4 regions of the Anaerobutyricum hallii genome follow, and region 1 is predicted to be linked to each of the others. Evidence: predicted binding sites of a transcription regulator. Region 1 holds the regulator's gene; each other region holds the start of a gene.
What was found. The regulator Rex, encoded in region 1, represses fermentation and respiration genes when NADH is low (regulators of the CRP and FNR family bind a similar motif). The targets are predictions, from matches to a motif close to ATTGTTAANTANTTAACAAT.
Positions count from the first base shown of each region.

Region 1 (3,205 bases):
GCGAATGGATTCCATATCAAGGTGGTTAGTCGGCTCATCAAGTAAAATGAGATCCGGGTGCATCAGAAGAATACGGCTGAGTGCTACGCGGGTCTTCTGTCCTCCGGAAAGTGTATGGATTGGTGTGTCAAACTGGCTTTCATCAAAACCAAGACCTTTTAATACACCGATAATTTCGCTTTTCCAGGCATAACCATTTGCCTTCTCAAAGCGGTCAGTGAAACGGGAATAACTTTCCATTGCGCTTTCTAGTGCTTCACCGGACAAAGTGCTGATATCTTTTTCTAACTGACGTATTTTCTTTTCTAGTTCGATGATATCTTTTTTGGCATCAAGCATTTCTTCATAAATGCTGCGATGAGAACTTACGTCAATGATCTGAGATAAGTAGCCATAAGTAGATCCTTTCTGAAAGATAACCTCCCCATGATCTGCCTCATATTCTCCGGTGATAATTTTGAAAAGAGTGGTTTTACCGGCGCCGTTGATACCGATTACAGCAGCCTTTTCCCCTTCATTAATTAAAAAATTAACATTATTTAATACGGATTTGCCTCCGAATGCTTTTTCGATTTTCTGACAGGCTAAAATCATAATAACCTCCAAATGATTATATTATTATATAGTAGAAATATTTCTGATGTATTTTATCATGAAAGAAAAAATAAGTAAATAAGTGTTGGAATTTTTAACAATCCTATTTGACATTAAAACTATTTTTGTATATAATTGATTAAGTAGAGCTTGAGAATGGGAATTTTTTATCAAAGGGAGGATCTTATGCCAGGCAATAAAGCAGTTGTAAAAACAGGGAATGAAAAGTCAATTTCTCCGGCAGTGATAAAAAGATTACCCCGGTACTATCGGTATCTTGGAGATTTACTGAAGAATGATGTTGTTCGTATTTCTTCAAAGGAACTGAGTCAGAGAATGAACGTCACTGCTTCTCAGATTCGTCAGGATTTAAATAATTTTGGTGGGTTTGGTCAGCAGGGATATGGTTATAATGTAGAGTATCTTTATAATGAGATGGGTAAGATTCTGGGTCTGGATAGAACAAATAACATCATTATCGTAGGTGCGGGTAATCTTGGTCAGGCGTTGGCGAATAACCAGGATTTTGACAGTAATGGATTTAAAATTATCGGACTTTTCGATGTGAATCCAAGATTAATTGGTATGACAGTGCGGGGTGTGGAAGTATATGATATCGACATGCTGGAAACATTTTTAAAAGAGCATGAGGTAATGATTGCTGCATTAACGTTACCGAAGTCAAAAGCGGTAAAGGTTGCAGAACAGTTAGTTGATTTAGGAATTAAGGCATTATGGAACTTTGCACCGGTAGATTTACATTTTTCAGAAGATATTCTGGTTGAGAATGTACATCTTGCAGAGAGTATTATGACATTGTCTTATAGAATTCACAGTCAGAATCAATAGAATAGTTACTGTAAAGTATATATTGTAAAAGAAAGTAAGAGATGAGAAGCTGTGTGATAGAAAGCATTGTTTTTCATCTCTTTTTGCTGACTGCTCAATCGCAAATTACGTATGTATGCTGGAATCTTCTTACAAGAGTAAGTGCAGTAAAGACTCCGGGGTACATCTTTTAAGAAACAGGAGGTTTAAAAGATGCGTTACGTTGCTTCAAGAGAGGAAATGCAGCAGATTGATGCGTATAGTATAAATACGATGGGGATTCCTGGTATTGTTTTAATGGAAAAGGCGGCGCTTGCTTTAGAAGAAGTCTTTTTAGAGAGAGTACCAATAAAGAGTAGTGTACTTATTGTTACAGAAAAGGGCAATAACGGTGGAGATGGTCTGGCACTTGGGCGTCTTTTATTAGAAGATGGATACAATGTTGATTTTTATGAAATCGGAGCAATTCCACATGATTCAGATTCCCATCAGATTCAGAAGAAAGTTTTAGAGCAGATGGAAGCGCAGTTTTTGATGGAGTTTCCAGAAGAAGAATATGATGTGATCGTCGATGCGGTTTTCGGTGTTGGATTAAAAAGAGAAGTAGCGGGACAGCACAGACAAGTAATCGAGAGAATGAATCAGAAGAAAGCGTTAAAAGTAGCGGTTGATGTGCCATCGGGTGTAGATGCTTCGACAGGACAGATTCTTGGCATAGCTTTTTGCGCAGATTTGACGGTTACGTTTGGACTGTTAAAAGCTGGGCTGCTCCTGTATCCGGGAGCGGATATCAGTGGAGAAGTTATTGTAAAAGAAATTGGATTCCCAAACAAAGCGGTAGAAAAAATTGCTCCGAAGATGATTTCTTTTGTAAAAGAGGATCTTTCTCTGTTGCCAGAACGAAAAGCCTGGACGAATAAGGGGAATTATGGGAAGGTATTATTAATCGCAGGGGCAAAAAATATGGCTGGAGCAGCTGTTTTGAGCGGAACGGCAGCTTATAAAAGCGGAAGTGGACTGGTACGGGTTTTTTCTTGCGAGGAAAACAGGGTAATTTTACAAGAAAAGCTTCCGGAAGCGATTCTTACAACATATGATTCAGAAGAAAAGGCGGAAGAGATTTTGCCGGAAGCGATTTCCTGGGCATCAGTTATCGGCATTGGTCCAGGAATCGGACAGAGTATATTTGCCAGACGATTATTAAAGCAGGTTCTCGCATTGGGTAAAGTTCCGCTTGTAATTGATGCGGATGGATTAAATAATCTGGCTGTTTTATTGAAAAATGATAGAGAGATAAAACAATTATTCTATGAATATAAGAGTGGAATCATATTAACGCCACATCTAAAAGAAATGTCCAGGCTGCTTGAAGAAGAAATAGCGGAGATTCAGAGTAATCTGCCAAAAGCAGCGATGAAGATGGCAGATCAAAATCATATAATCGTCCTAAAAGATGCAAGGACAATTGTATCTGATGGAAATGCTCCTTCATATATTAATATGAGTGGAAATAACGGAATGGCAACAGGCGGAAGCGGTGATGTTTTAACCGGAATAATTTGTGGTTTTCTGGCAGGCGGGCTTAGTTTGTTAACTGCAGCACGATTAGGGGTATATTGCCATGGACTTGCGGGAGATGCCGCCGCAAAAGAAAAAGGATATTATAGTGTACTTGCAGGAGATTTGCCGAATTATCTGGAAAAAGTTTTGAAATAAAAAATTTCAGGGGAAAGATCAAAAAGAAAAAATCATCAGAATACTCATGATGTTTACTGGAAATACT
Region 1 is NZ_LT907978.1:925,871-929,075, forward strand. It holds gene abc-f (ribosomal protection-like ABC-F family protein) at 1-594, opposite strand, end outside; gene EHLA_RS04270 (redox-sensing transcriptional repressor Rex) at 781-1,443, shown strand; gene EHLA_RS04275 (NAD(P)H-hydrate dehydratase) at 1,636-3,138, shown strand.

Region 2 (3,205 bases), 1.3 Mb from region 1:
CAAGAATACATTTTTGCTATCTTCTCTTCACTCTCTTGATTGAACGGACAACCAGCTTATCTGCACTTACCGCCGTACCACTACTTGCTGCCATAATGGCTGCGGTAATCACTGCGACAAGTTCACCGTCATCTACAAGTTCCTCTTCTTCTTCTGCTGCTTCTTCAATGATCGGACGCTTTGGAGCTGGTCTTTCCTCCTGCGCAGCCCTTTTCTCTTTTCTGGAAGAACGGTTCTTCAACGCTCTTTCAATGGATGGGATATATACAAAAAGAGAAATCAGTAAAGAAATGAAAATCAGTACTGCAAATACAGTTCCCATACCCATCAAAGTATTTAATAAGGCTTGTTCAAATACGTTCATACTCTCACCTCACTATACTGCCGTATGCTTCTTTGTCACTGGAGTTACTTTCTTTCCGTAAAGCATTTCATAAGCAGCAATCAGACGCTTTCTTGTTGCATCCGGCTCGATGATGTCATCTACATATCCTCTCTTTGCAGCTGCTAATGCACTGCTCTGTCCTTCTGCATATTCCGTAGTTTTCTCTGCAATCAATGCCATCTTATCATCGGCAGCATCAATTTCCTCTGCATACATGATACGGACTGCCTGTTCTGCATCCATCATTCCTACAGATGCCTGTGGCCATGCCAGAACAAAGTCAGCCCCAATAGCTTTAGAATTCATTACTTCCGCAGCAGTTCCATACGCCTCGCCTGCAATGAGATTAATACGAGGTACACTAACCTGTGCAAGTGTTGTCGTAAACTTCGCTAATGCGAGTGCCTGCTTTCTCTCCTCATGGGCGTTGGCACGAAGTCCTGTCACGTTCGTTACTGTAAGAAGAGGAATCGCAAATGCATCACAGAACTTAATAAATCTTTCTGCTTTTTCAAGGCCATTCCTTGTCAAAACAGACTCTCCGTCTACCGGCTGGTTTGCAACGGCACCTACCGTCTCGCCGTTCAAACGGATAAATGCAGTTACCATCTCTTTTGCATACATTGCCTTTGTCTCTATATACATACTGCTGTCAGAAACAGCCTTTAAAATAGCAGGTGCATCATAAGCTGCATCATTCAATTCAGGAATAATTCTGTTTAAATCATCATCATTATCAAAGTATGCATCTTCTGCTTCATAATCAGAAGGAAGTACATCAACAAGAATTCGAAGCTGTTCAAGAAGATCTTCCTCTGTTTCACAAACAAAATCTACATTACCAGCCTGCTCAGACTGGAACTGCGCTCCTGCTGTATTCTGACGGGATTCTTCATTCCCTGCTAATGCATTCGGACTGTTGATAAAGAGACTGCCGTTCTCCTTCTCCATTAATGTAAAATCAGACATAGCGGACATTACGGCACTTCCTCCTCCGCACATTCCGAATACTGCAGAAATCTGTGGGATCATTCCGGATGCCTGTGCCTGTTTATTAAAAATAGTTCCGAAAGCATGAAGTGCATCTGTCGCTTCCTGTAATCGAAGCCCTGCACAGTCAAGCATTCCAATGATCGGTGCCCCTGTCTTCATCGCCAAATCATAAAGGGAAGAAATCTTCTTCGCATGCATCTCGCCTACAGAACCGCCCAGTGCGGAAACATCCTGACTGTAAACATAAACCATACGGTCATTAATTACTCCATATCCAGTGATAACACCATCACCTTCCACCTTGTTCGCACCGAGATTATAATCGGTATTACGAGCAGAAACATATCCGCCAACTTCCACAAAACTGTGGTCATCAAACAGATAGTCAATACGCTCTCTGGCATTCATTTTTGAATTACCCATATTCTTTCCTCCATAAAAAATACTATATTGTATACGTTGTTACTCTTTCATTCTATGTAATAATAACAAATTATTATCATAATAGCAACTATTTTCTGTTAGTTATTTAACATTTATTTTATTTCACACCATCTACTAAACAAACTAAAGATTATGCCTAGTTGCAAATTTTTTAACAATTCTTTCAATTTCCTTTCTTAATTCTATATTTTTTTCGGGCGTCCTTTCGTTTTCTTCTCTTTTACTATAAAAAAATCCATAATTACTGTTTTTATCTAATTTTATATTGTTATATTATTAACACTAATTGACATTTCATTACCATCCTACCCTGTCCACTTTTTTCGTCATTTTGCACAAAATAGTTTCAGTATCAAAACACACTTCCGTCTTTCTATATAATTCCATTTGCAATTCAATCTTTTCAAACAAACGAACATCAAGATTTTATACACCATATTAAATCAAAGATTTAGTATCCAAAATCAATTTTGAACTATTTTTGTCAAACTTTTTTCATAAACCAATAATGCTTCCTTTCGTTTTATGCAACTGTATATGCTACCACAAAGTATTTTTCTAAAAAAATCAGAAAAAAATTATAAACTGCAAGAAAAACCTGTGATTTTGCACAATCGGTTCTTTATTTTTTCATCATAAACAGGTATAATATACAAAACAAAGTTTTTCTATTACAAGTAAAGGGGGATATTCCATGGAAAACCGTAAAATTGAATTTCGTTCAAAAACCTGTAACCTGCACATTTCTGCCTATCCGGGACATTTCGCAACAAAACACTCCCACGTTAACTACTTCTTAGATATGACAACGTTAAAAATACGTCAGTCTAACGCAGAAGAAGCAGCAAAAGCTTTAGTTCCACTTTACAAACATAACACTGTCGTCGATACGATCGTATGTCTTGACGGAACAGAAGTAATCGGAGCCTTCCTTGCAGAAAAGCTGACAGAGAGTGGCTTCTTCTCCTATAACCAGCATAAGTCTATCTATATCGTTACCCCTGAAATTGATACGGATGGACAGATGTTCTTCCGCAAAAATATCCAACCAATGATCAAAGACAGAAATATTATCATTTTAATGGCATCCATCACAACCGGTATCACAATCAACCGAAGCTGGGAATGTATTGAATATTATGGCGGTAAGCTGCAGGGAATCTCTGCGATTTTCAGTGCCATCTCTGAATACGGTAACCTTCCTGTAAATGCATTGTTTACTACGAATGATATTCCTTCCTATCATACATATAGCAAACACGACTGCCCATATTGCAAAAATGGACAAAAAATCGATGCGCTTGTAAACGGACATGGGTATTCCGAATTACTATAACTACTAATTTGTGGATTTCGTATAGACGAAAAAAGAAAAAATAATCC
Region 2 is NZ_LT907978.1:2,194,237-2,197,441, forward strand. It holds partial or broken gene EHLA_RS10035 (OadG family protein) at 17-358, opposite strand; gene EHLA_RS10040 (acyl-CoA carboxylase subunit beta) at 377-1,801, opposite strand; gene EHLA_RS10045 (orotate phosphoribosyltransferase) at 2,517-3,158, shown strand.
Region 2: the regulator Rex is predicted to act here: its motif matches at 1,962-1,981, upstream of EHLA_RS10040 (acyl-CoA carboxylase subunit beta).

Region 3 (3,205 bases), 510 kb from region 1:
TTAAATAACACAAAGTAGGGACAATCATTTTTGCCTCTCTGCAGGCTTCTAAAATCGTAGTTCCCTCTTCAACGGAGATAGGAACGTCATTTATCTTAATATTTACCATTCTTCAACTCGTCCTCCTTTAAATACTCCATAACCAAAACGGTCACAGCGCAGGCAGCGGTGTGCTTCCTGATTGGCTTCTTTGCAGGTCATGCCGTTCTCCACGATATTGAAATCCTTTTTACGCTCTGTAGTATTTCTTTCCATCATAGTAACACGTCCGCAAGGTGTCTTGTTCTCAATACGAGGTTCTGGAACAACAACGCCGCTTTCAATCTTATGATTGAATCCGAGGTAGTTGTCGATGTTGGCAGCCGCTACTTTTCCGGCTGCGATAGCACGGATAACGGTAGCAGGTCCGGTTACACAGTCTCCGCCGGCAAATACACCATCTTTTTCCGCAATAGAGCTATCCTTCTGTGCTAAGAAGCGTCCACGCTTTGCAGGGATGCCTGCACGTTCAAATGGTTCAGAAACGATATCCTGTCCGATTGCAACGATAACAATATCACAAGGGATATGTATAGGTTCTCTTCCGGAATTTGCAGGAGAAGGACGACCGCCAGTAATCAGGCCGATAATCTTAGGGTCAGCAACCATAGCAGTTACATACCCTTTTTTATTTGTTTCGATTGCCTGAGGGGCATGGAGTTCAAGAATCTCTGCACCCTCTGCGATAGCAGCCTCGATTTCGTCCATGAGGGCAGTCATATCAGCCTTTCTGCGTCGGTACATAACACTAACGTTTTTAGCACCAAGACGGATAGCAGAACGGGTAGCGTCCATAGCCACGTTACCACCGCCGACAACGATAACATTTTTGCCTGTAAAATCAGGTGGATTTCCATCTCCGATATCACGCAACATCTGAATAGCGGAAATAACACCCTTAGCATCTTCGCCAGGAATACCAAGCTTCTTATCTGTATGTGCACCGATAGAAATATAAACTGCATCGTAGTTTTCTTTTAACATCTTAAAGGAAATCTCTCCATCTCCATCACCGATGCAGGTATTCATCTTTGTCTCAACACCTGTAGCAAGAATGTTCTGAACATCTTCAGCAAGACGCTCTTTTGGGAGACGGTAGTTAGGAATACCATAGTAAAGCATTCCGCCGAGTTCTTTTCTCTGTTCGAAAATAGTACACTGATGTCCCATCTGCTGTAAATAGTAAGCAGCACTTAAACCAGAAGGACCGCCACCGATGATAGCAACTGTTTTACCGGTAGATTCACAACATTCCGGAGGCGGCACGAGACCGCAATGGTCAGCGGCATAACGCTTTAATCCACGAATATTAACGGCATCATCCACAAAGTTACGGCGGCACTTTGTCTCACATGGATGTTCACATACAAGTGCACAGGAAGTAACAAAAGGATTATCTTTACGAATCAGCTTAACGGCATCCGCATAGCGTTCATCAACGATAAGAGAAATATAACCGGGAACATCAACACCGGCAGGGCAAAGAGCAACACAAGGAACCGGCTGTTCTAAATGACAGGAACAATGACCGTTCGTGATATGCTCGATGAAATCTTCACGAAAACCTTCCAGACCTTTTAGAACCATTCTTCCGGCTTCGTAACCGATAGCACAGTCAGCACTGTCATAAATGGCCTTTGCAGTACGTTCAATTAAACTAAGTGTTTCTAAAGTGGCTTTTCCGTCCAGTACATCTTCTAACATATCTTCAAGAACGCCCAGACCGATACGGCATGGAACGCACTTTCCACAAGTCTGTGCATGAAACAGTTTCAGGAAAGAAGCTGTCATATCAACAGGACACAGTCCGGGAGGACTGGCAATGATTCGGCGTTCCAGATCTTCGTACAGATTGTCAACGACTAACTGGGCCTTGCTTTTTTTTCTGACCTCAAGTCTACTCATAATTTCCTCCATTCACAGGGCTACCACCCTGATAACAAAAATAGTCTCAATGAAGCGATTATATCACATGAGAAAAAATTTGAAAAGAAATGATAATTTATTATCATTATGATAAAAATGTTATAATAATAACAATTTACAAAAGAAAACAATTTAAAGCCGTGAAGAAGACATTCATTTATAAAAAAGACAGAAAAAACCACATTGACTGATAAAAAATTATCATCACATGTGGCTTTTCTTTATATTTTATTCAAAAATGTATAGCAAAATATTTTGGAAAAGTATTAGAAAAAATAGTGCTTACAGGAGAAGTCCGGCAGATTGTAATCTTTTTTTAACAATCGGTCCTACGAGGACAACGAGAATAATCTTTACAAGATCACCTGGAATATAAGGAATTACTCCGGCAAGTAATGCCTGATAAAAGGTAAGATGGGCTTCGATGGCAAGCCATGCCGTACCGAAAATGTAAGCAACAATAGTACCGATAGCAAGACCGGCAATCTGCACACCGCGGTTAGAGAACTTTTCAAAAGCAAATCCACAGATGATCGCCATTGGAATAAAGCCAATCAGGTATCCGCCGGTTGGTCCTAAAAGTTTTGCAAAACCGGAACTAAAACCGGAGAAAACAGGGAGTCCTGCAATACCAATAAGAAGATAGATCAGATAACTTATTGTTCCAAACTTCCAGCCAAGCAGACATACAGTCAGGTAAATTGCCAGATTTGTTAAAGAAATCGGAACAGGACTGATCGGAATCGGGATGGACAGAGGTCCTAAAATACAGGTGATGGCAGCCATAACAGCAATAAGAGCCATCTGAAAAGTTGTAAAAGACTTTTTCTTTGTGTTTACAGTAGCAGTAGTCATAATAAATTCCTCTCTAAAATATGATATTTGTTAAATGGAAACTGGATTCATTATATAAGAAAAAAAAGATATTGTCAACTAAAACAAAATATATGGTTAACAATACTTTTTTGATTTATGAGACGAAAACAGAGAAAACAAAAGGCATCTTTCTTGACGGAAAGACAAAATCAGCCTATTATAAGAGTTAGAAAAGGCAGATATCTTTTTATATATTTGCAGGTGTTGGAGGAAAATGTAGTATGGAAGGCAAAAGACTGACAAGTTATGCGATGGAAGAATTAGAATGTCCAAAGTGCGGGCATAAGCATTCTCTTAAAAAGTATAAGGTTATTAATGTAACAGAGAAGGCAAAATTAAAAGAAGAAATTATGAAGAACCAGCT
Region 3 is NZ_LT907978.1:417,077-420,281, forward strand. It holds gene EHLA_RS01775 ([FeFe] hydrogenase, group A) at 1-109, opposite strand, end outside; gene EHLA_RS01780 (NAD(P)-binding protein) at 103-1,944, opposite strand; gene EHLA_RS01785 (biotin transporter BioY) at 2,248-2,820, opposite strand; gene EHLA_RS01790 (CpXC domain-containing protein) at 3,063-3,205, shown strand, end outside.
Region 3: the regulator Rex is predicted to act here: its motif matches at 2,033-2,052, upstream of EHLA_RS01780 (NAD(P)-binding protein).

Region 4 (3,205 bases), 190 kb from region 1:
GTGTTATTCTTCTTGGAAAGGCTGACGAAGTAAAGGCAGCAGCAAAAGAAACCGGATTTAATATTGATAAATGTCAGATCATTGATCCGGAACAGTATGCTGATATTGATGCGATGGTTGATGAGATGGTAACATTAAGAAAAGGCAAGATGACACCGGAACAGGTTCGCGATGCTCTTTCTAAATCAAACTATTTTGGAACAATGTTAGTAAAGATGGGTAAGGCTGATTGTCTGTTAGGAGGAGCAACTTATTCTACAGCAGATACAGTACGTCCTGCATTACAGTTAATTAAAACAAAACCAGGTAACAAGATTGTAAGCTCCTGCTTTATCATGGTAAAAGGTGATAAGAAGTTAGCAATGGGAGATTGTGCAATTAACATTGCTCCAAATGAAGATGAATTAGCAGAGATCGCTATTGAGACTGCAAAGACAGCAAAAATCTTTGGTATTGATCCAAAGGTTGCTATGTTATCTTATTCTACATATGGCTCTGGAAAGGGCGAGATGGTAACATTAATGGCGAATGCTACAAAGAAAGTAAAAGAGATGGCGCCAGACTTAGATATTGACGGTGAGCTTCAGTTTGATGCAGCGGTAGCACCGGAAGTTGCAAAAGTAAAATGTGCAGGTTCTACAGTAGCAGGACAGGCAAATACTTTTATCTTCCCAGAAATCAGTGCAGGTAATATCGGATATAAGATTGCTGCACGTCTTGGTGAATATGAAGCAATCGGACCAGTTCTTCAGGGACTTAATGCACCGATCAATGATTTAAGTCGTGGATGTAATGCACAGGAAGTTTATAAAATGGCACTTGTTACAGCAGCATTAAGCTAAACTTAATATTATTTTCGATAATAACTTCGAATAAAATAAATAGAAACGGGAAATGGATATTATAGTAGTAACTTTACAGAAACAACTATCGCATCTGTTTCCTGTTTTTTGTCTAATTATACAAAGAACTGTTGCTTTTTTATTAGAAAATTGTTATAATTATAACAAGAAAACCGGGGTTACAAAGCGGTTTTTGTAGCAATTTTTTTCTATTATAAGAAAGGATGGTATTTTTTTATGGCAAACATTATTATCAGTCCAGCGAAGTACGTGCAGGGAAAGGGAGAGCTTGCGAATATTGCGCAGTACGCTACAAAGCTTGGAAAGAAGCCTTTTATTTTAATTAGTGAAAGCGGAAAGAAACGTGTTGGTGGAATTATCGAAGATAGTTTCAAAGAGACAGGATGTGAACTTGTTTTTGAAGCATTTCATGGGGAATGTTCTAAAAACGAGATTAACCGCCTGGTTGCTATCGTAAAAGAAAAAGGCTGCGATATGGTTATCGGTGTCGGCGGCGGAAAGATTTTTGATACAGCAAAAGCCGTTGCTTATTATGTGAACAGTCCGGTTATCGTATGTCCTACCATTGCCGCAACAGATGCACCTTGTTCTGCCCTTACTGTAGTTTATACAGATGATGGCGTATTTGAAGAATACTTATGGTTACCGGCAAATCCAAATCTTGTTTTAGTAGATACCGATATTATCGCAAAGGCTCCGGCGAGACTGTTAGTTTCCGGTATGGGTGATGCACTTGCAACATATTTTGAAGCAAAAGCCTGTCAGGCAAGCAATGCAACTAGCTGTGCAGGTGGTCATATTACAATTGCAGCGATTACTTTGGCAAAAGTTTGCTATCAGACATTAATAGAAGAAGGTGTAAAAGCAAAACTTGCAGTAGAAGCTGATGTATGTACTACAGCAGTAGAAAAAGTAATTGAAGCAAACACACTGTTATCTGGTATGGGATTTGAAAGTGGCGGATTAGCTGGCGCACATGCCATCCATAACGGCCTGACATGTATTAAAGAATGTCACCATTTATATCATGGAGAAAAAGTTGCATTTGGTACATTAACACAGCTTGTACTTGAGAATGCCGATGAAGATTTATTAGATGAAGTAATTACTTTCTGCATGGATGTTGGACTTCCTACTACATTTGCAGATCTTGGAATCGAGAATCCAGATAAGGATGCTCTTATGGAAGCAGCAACATTAGCAGCTTCCCCAGATGACACATTAGGTAATGAACCATTTGAAGTTACACCAGAGAAGGTATACGCAGCAATGGTTGCAGCAGATGCCTTAGGAAGATACTACAAAGGTTTTTAATTACTGATTTATAGTTTACGAAAAAAGAAACAATACCATATCCCATCTGCTCTGTAGTCGCTGTGTTTAAGATGTTTATCCGCATCTTAAACCCGCTCCGAAGCCGCATCTGGGATATGGTATTGTTTCTTTTTTCTGTCTACTATAAATCAGCAGTTGGTGAGAAGGGGGATTCTACAGAATGTTATGGCTTTTTATGGAATTAAATTCTAAAGGGTTGACATTTAAATTGTTGTGTATATTTGGAATTTAGTAATATCAGATGCGTGACAACTTCACTTCTACATGCCATCCCACAACAAGAAATTTTTCTCTTCTGGAGATTTTATCTGAATTGTAAGGAAAGTATGGTAAAGAAAAGAGAATTTTTATAAGCTTGATTTTGTTCCGTCGCGCTAAACGCTTTATTTTGTCTCAAAACACAAGGGGATTCTCCCAAAATCTACGCTTTCTATTCAAATAGAAACACCCAGAAGAAATGCGTCAATCCGTTAGACTTTAATTTCCCAAGAATCCATAACCTTCTGGAGATTCCCCATCCTTACCAACTGTGGATTTAGATAGTCAGAAAAAAGAAATATTGCCCTATCCCAGATGCGGCTTGGGAGTGTGTTTAAGATGCGGTTGAGCATCTTAAACGCAGCGACTACAGAGCAGATGGGATAGGGCAATATTTCTTTTTTCGTCTACACGAAATCTACAAAATGAATATTAGGAATATTCTAATGTAATCTGGCTGCCTTTTTGTGATAGATCTGATGGAGTGACAAGGAGCTTTACGGGAACTCTTGTCTGAATGGCCTCTACATGACTGATGATGCCAATACTTCTCTTTTTGGATTGAAGCTGTTCTAAACTATTCATAACAGTGTCTAACAGATCGTCATCTAAACTTCCGAATCCCTCATCTAAGAAGAAAAATTCAAGTGGTGCAGCTCCATTAAGCTGGATGGAGGAAGAAAGCGCTAATGCTAATGCGAGGGATGTAATAAACATTTCTCCGCCGGAAAGAGTATCGGAAGGGCGTA
Region 4 is NZ_LT907978.1:1,117,047-1,120,251, forward strand. It holds gene pta (phosphate acetyltransferase) at 1-842, shown strand, start outside; gene EHLA_RS05110 (glycerol dehydrogenase) at 1,080-2,177, shown strand; gene EHLA_RS05115 (AAA family ATPase) at 2,889-3,205, opposite strand, start outside.
Region 4: the regulator Rex is predicted to act here: its motif matches at 992-1,011, upstream of EHLA_RS05110 (glycerol dehydrogenase).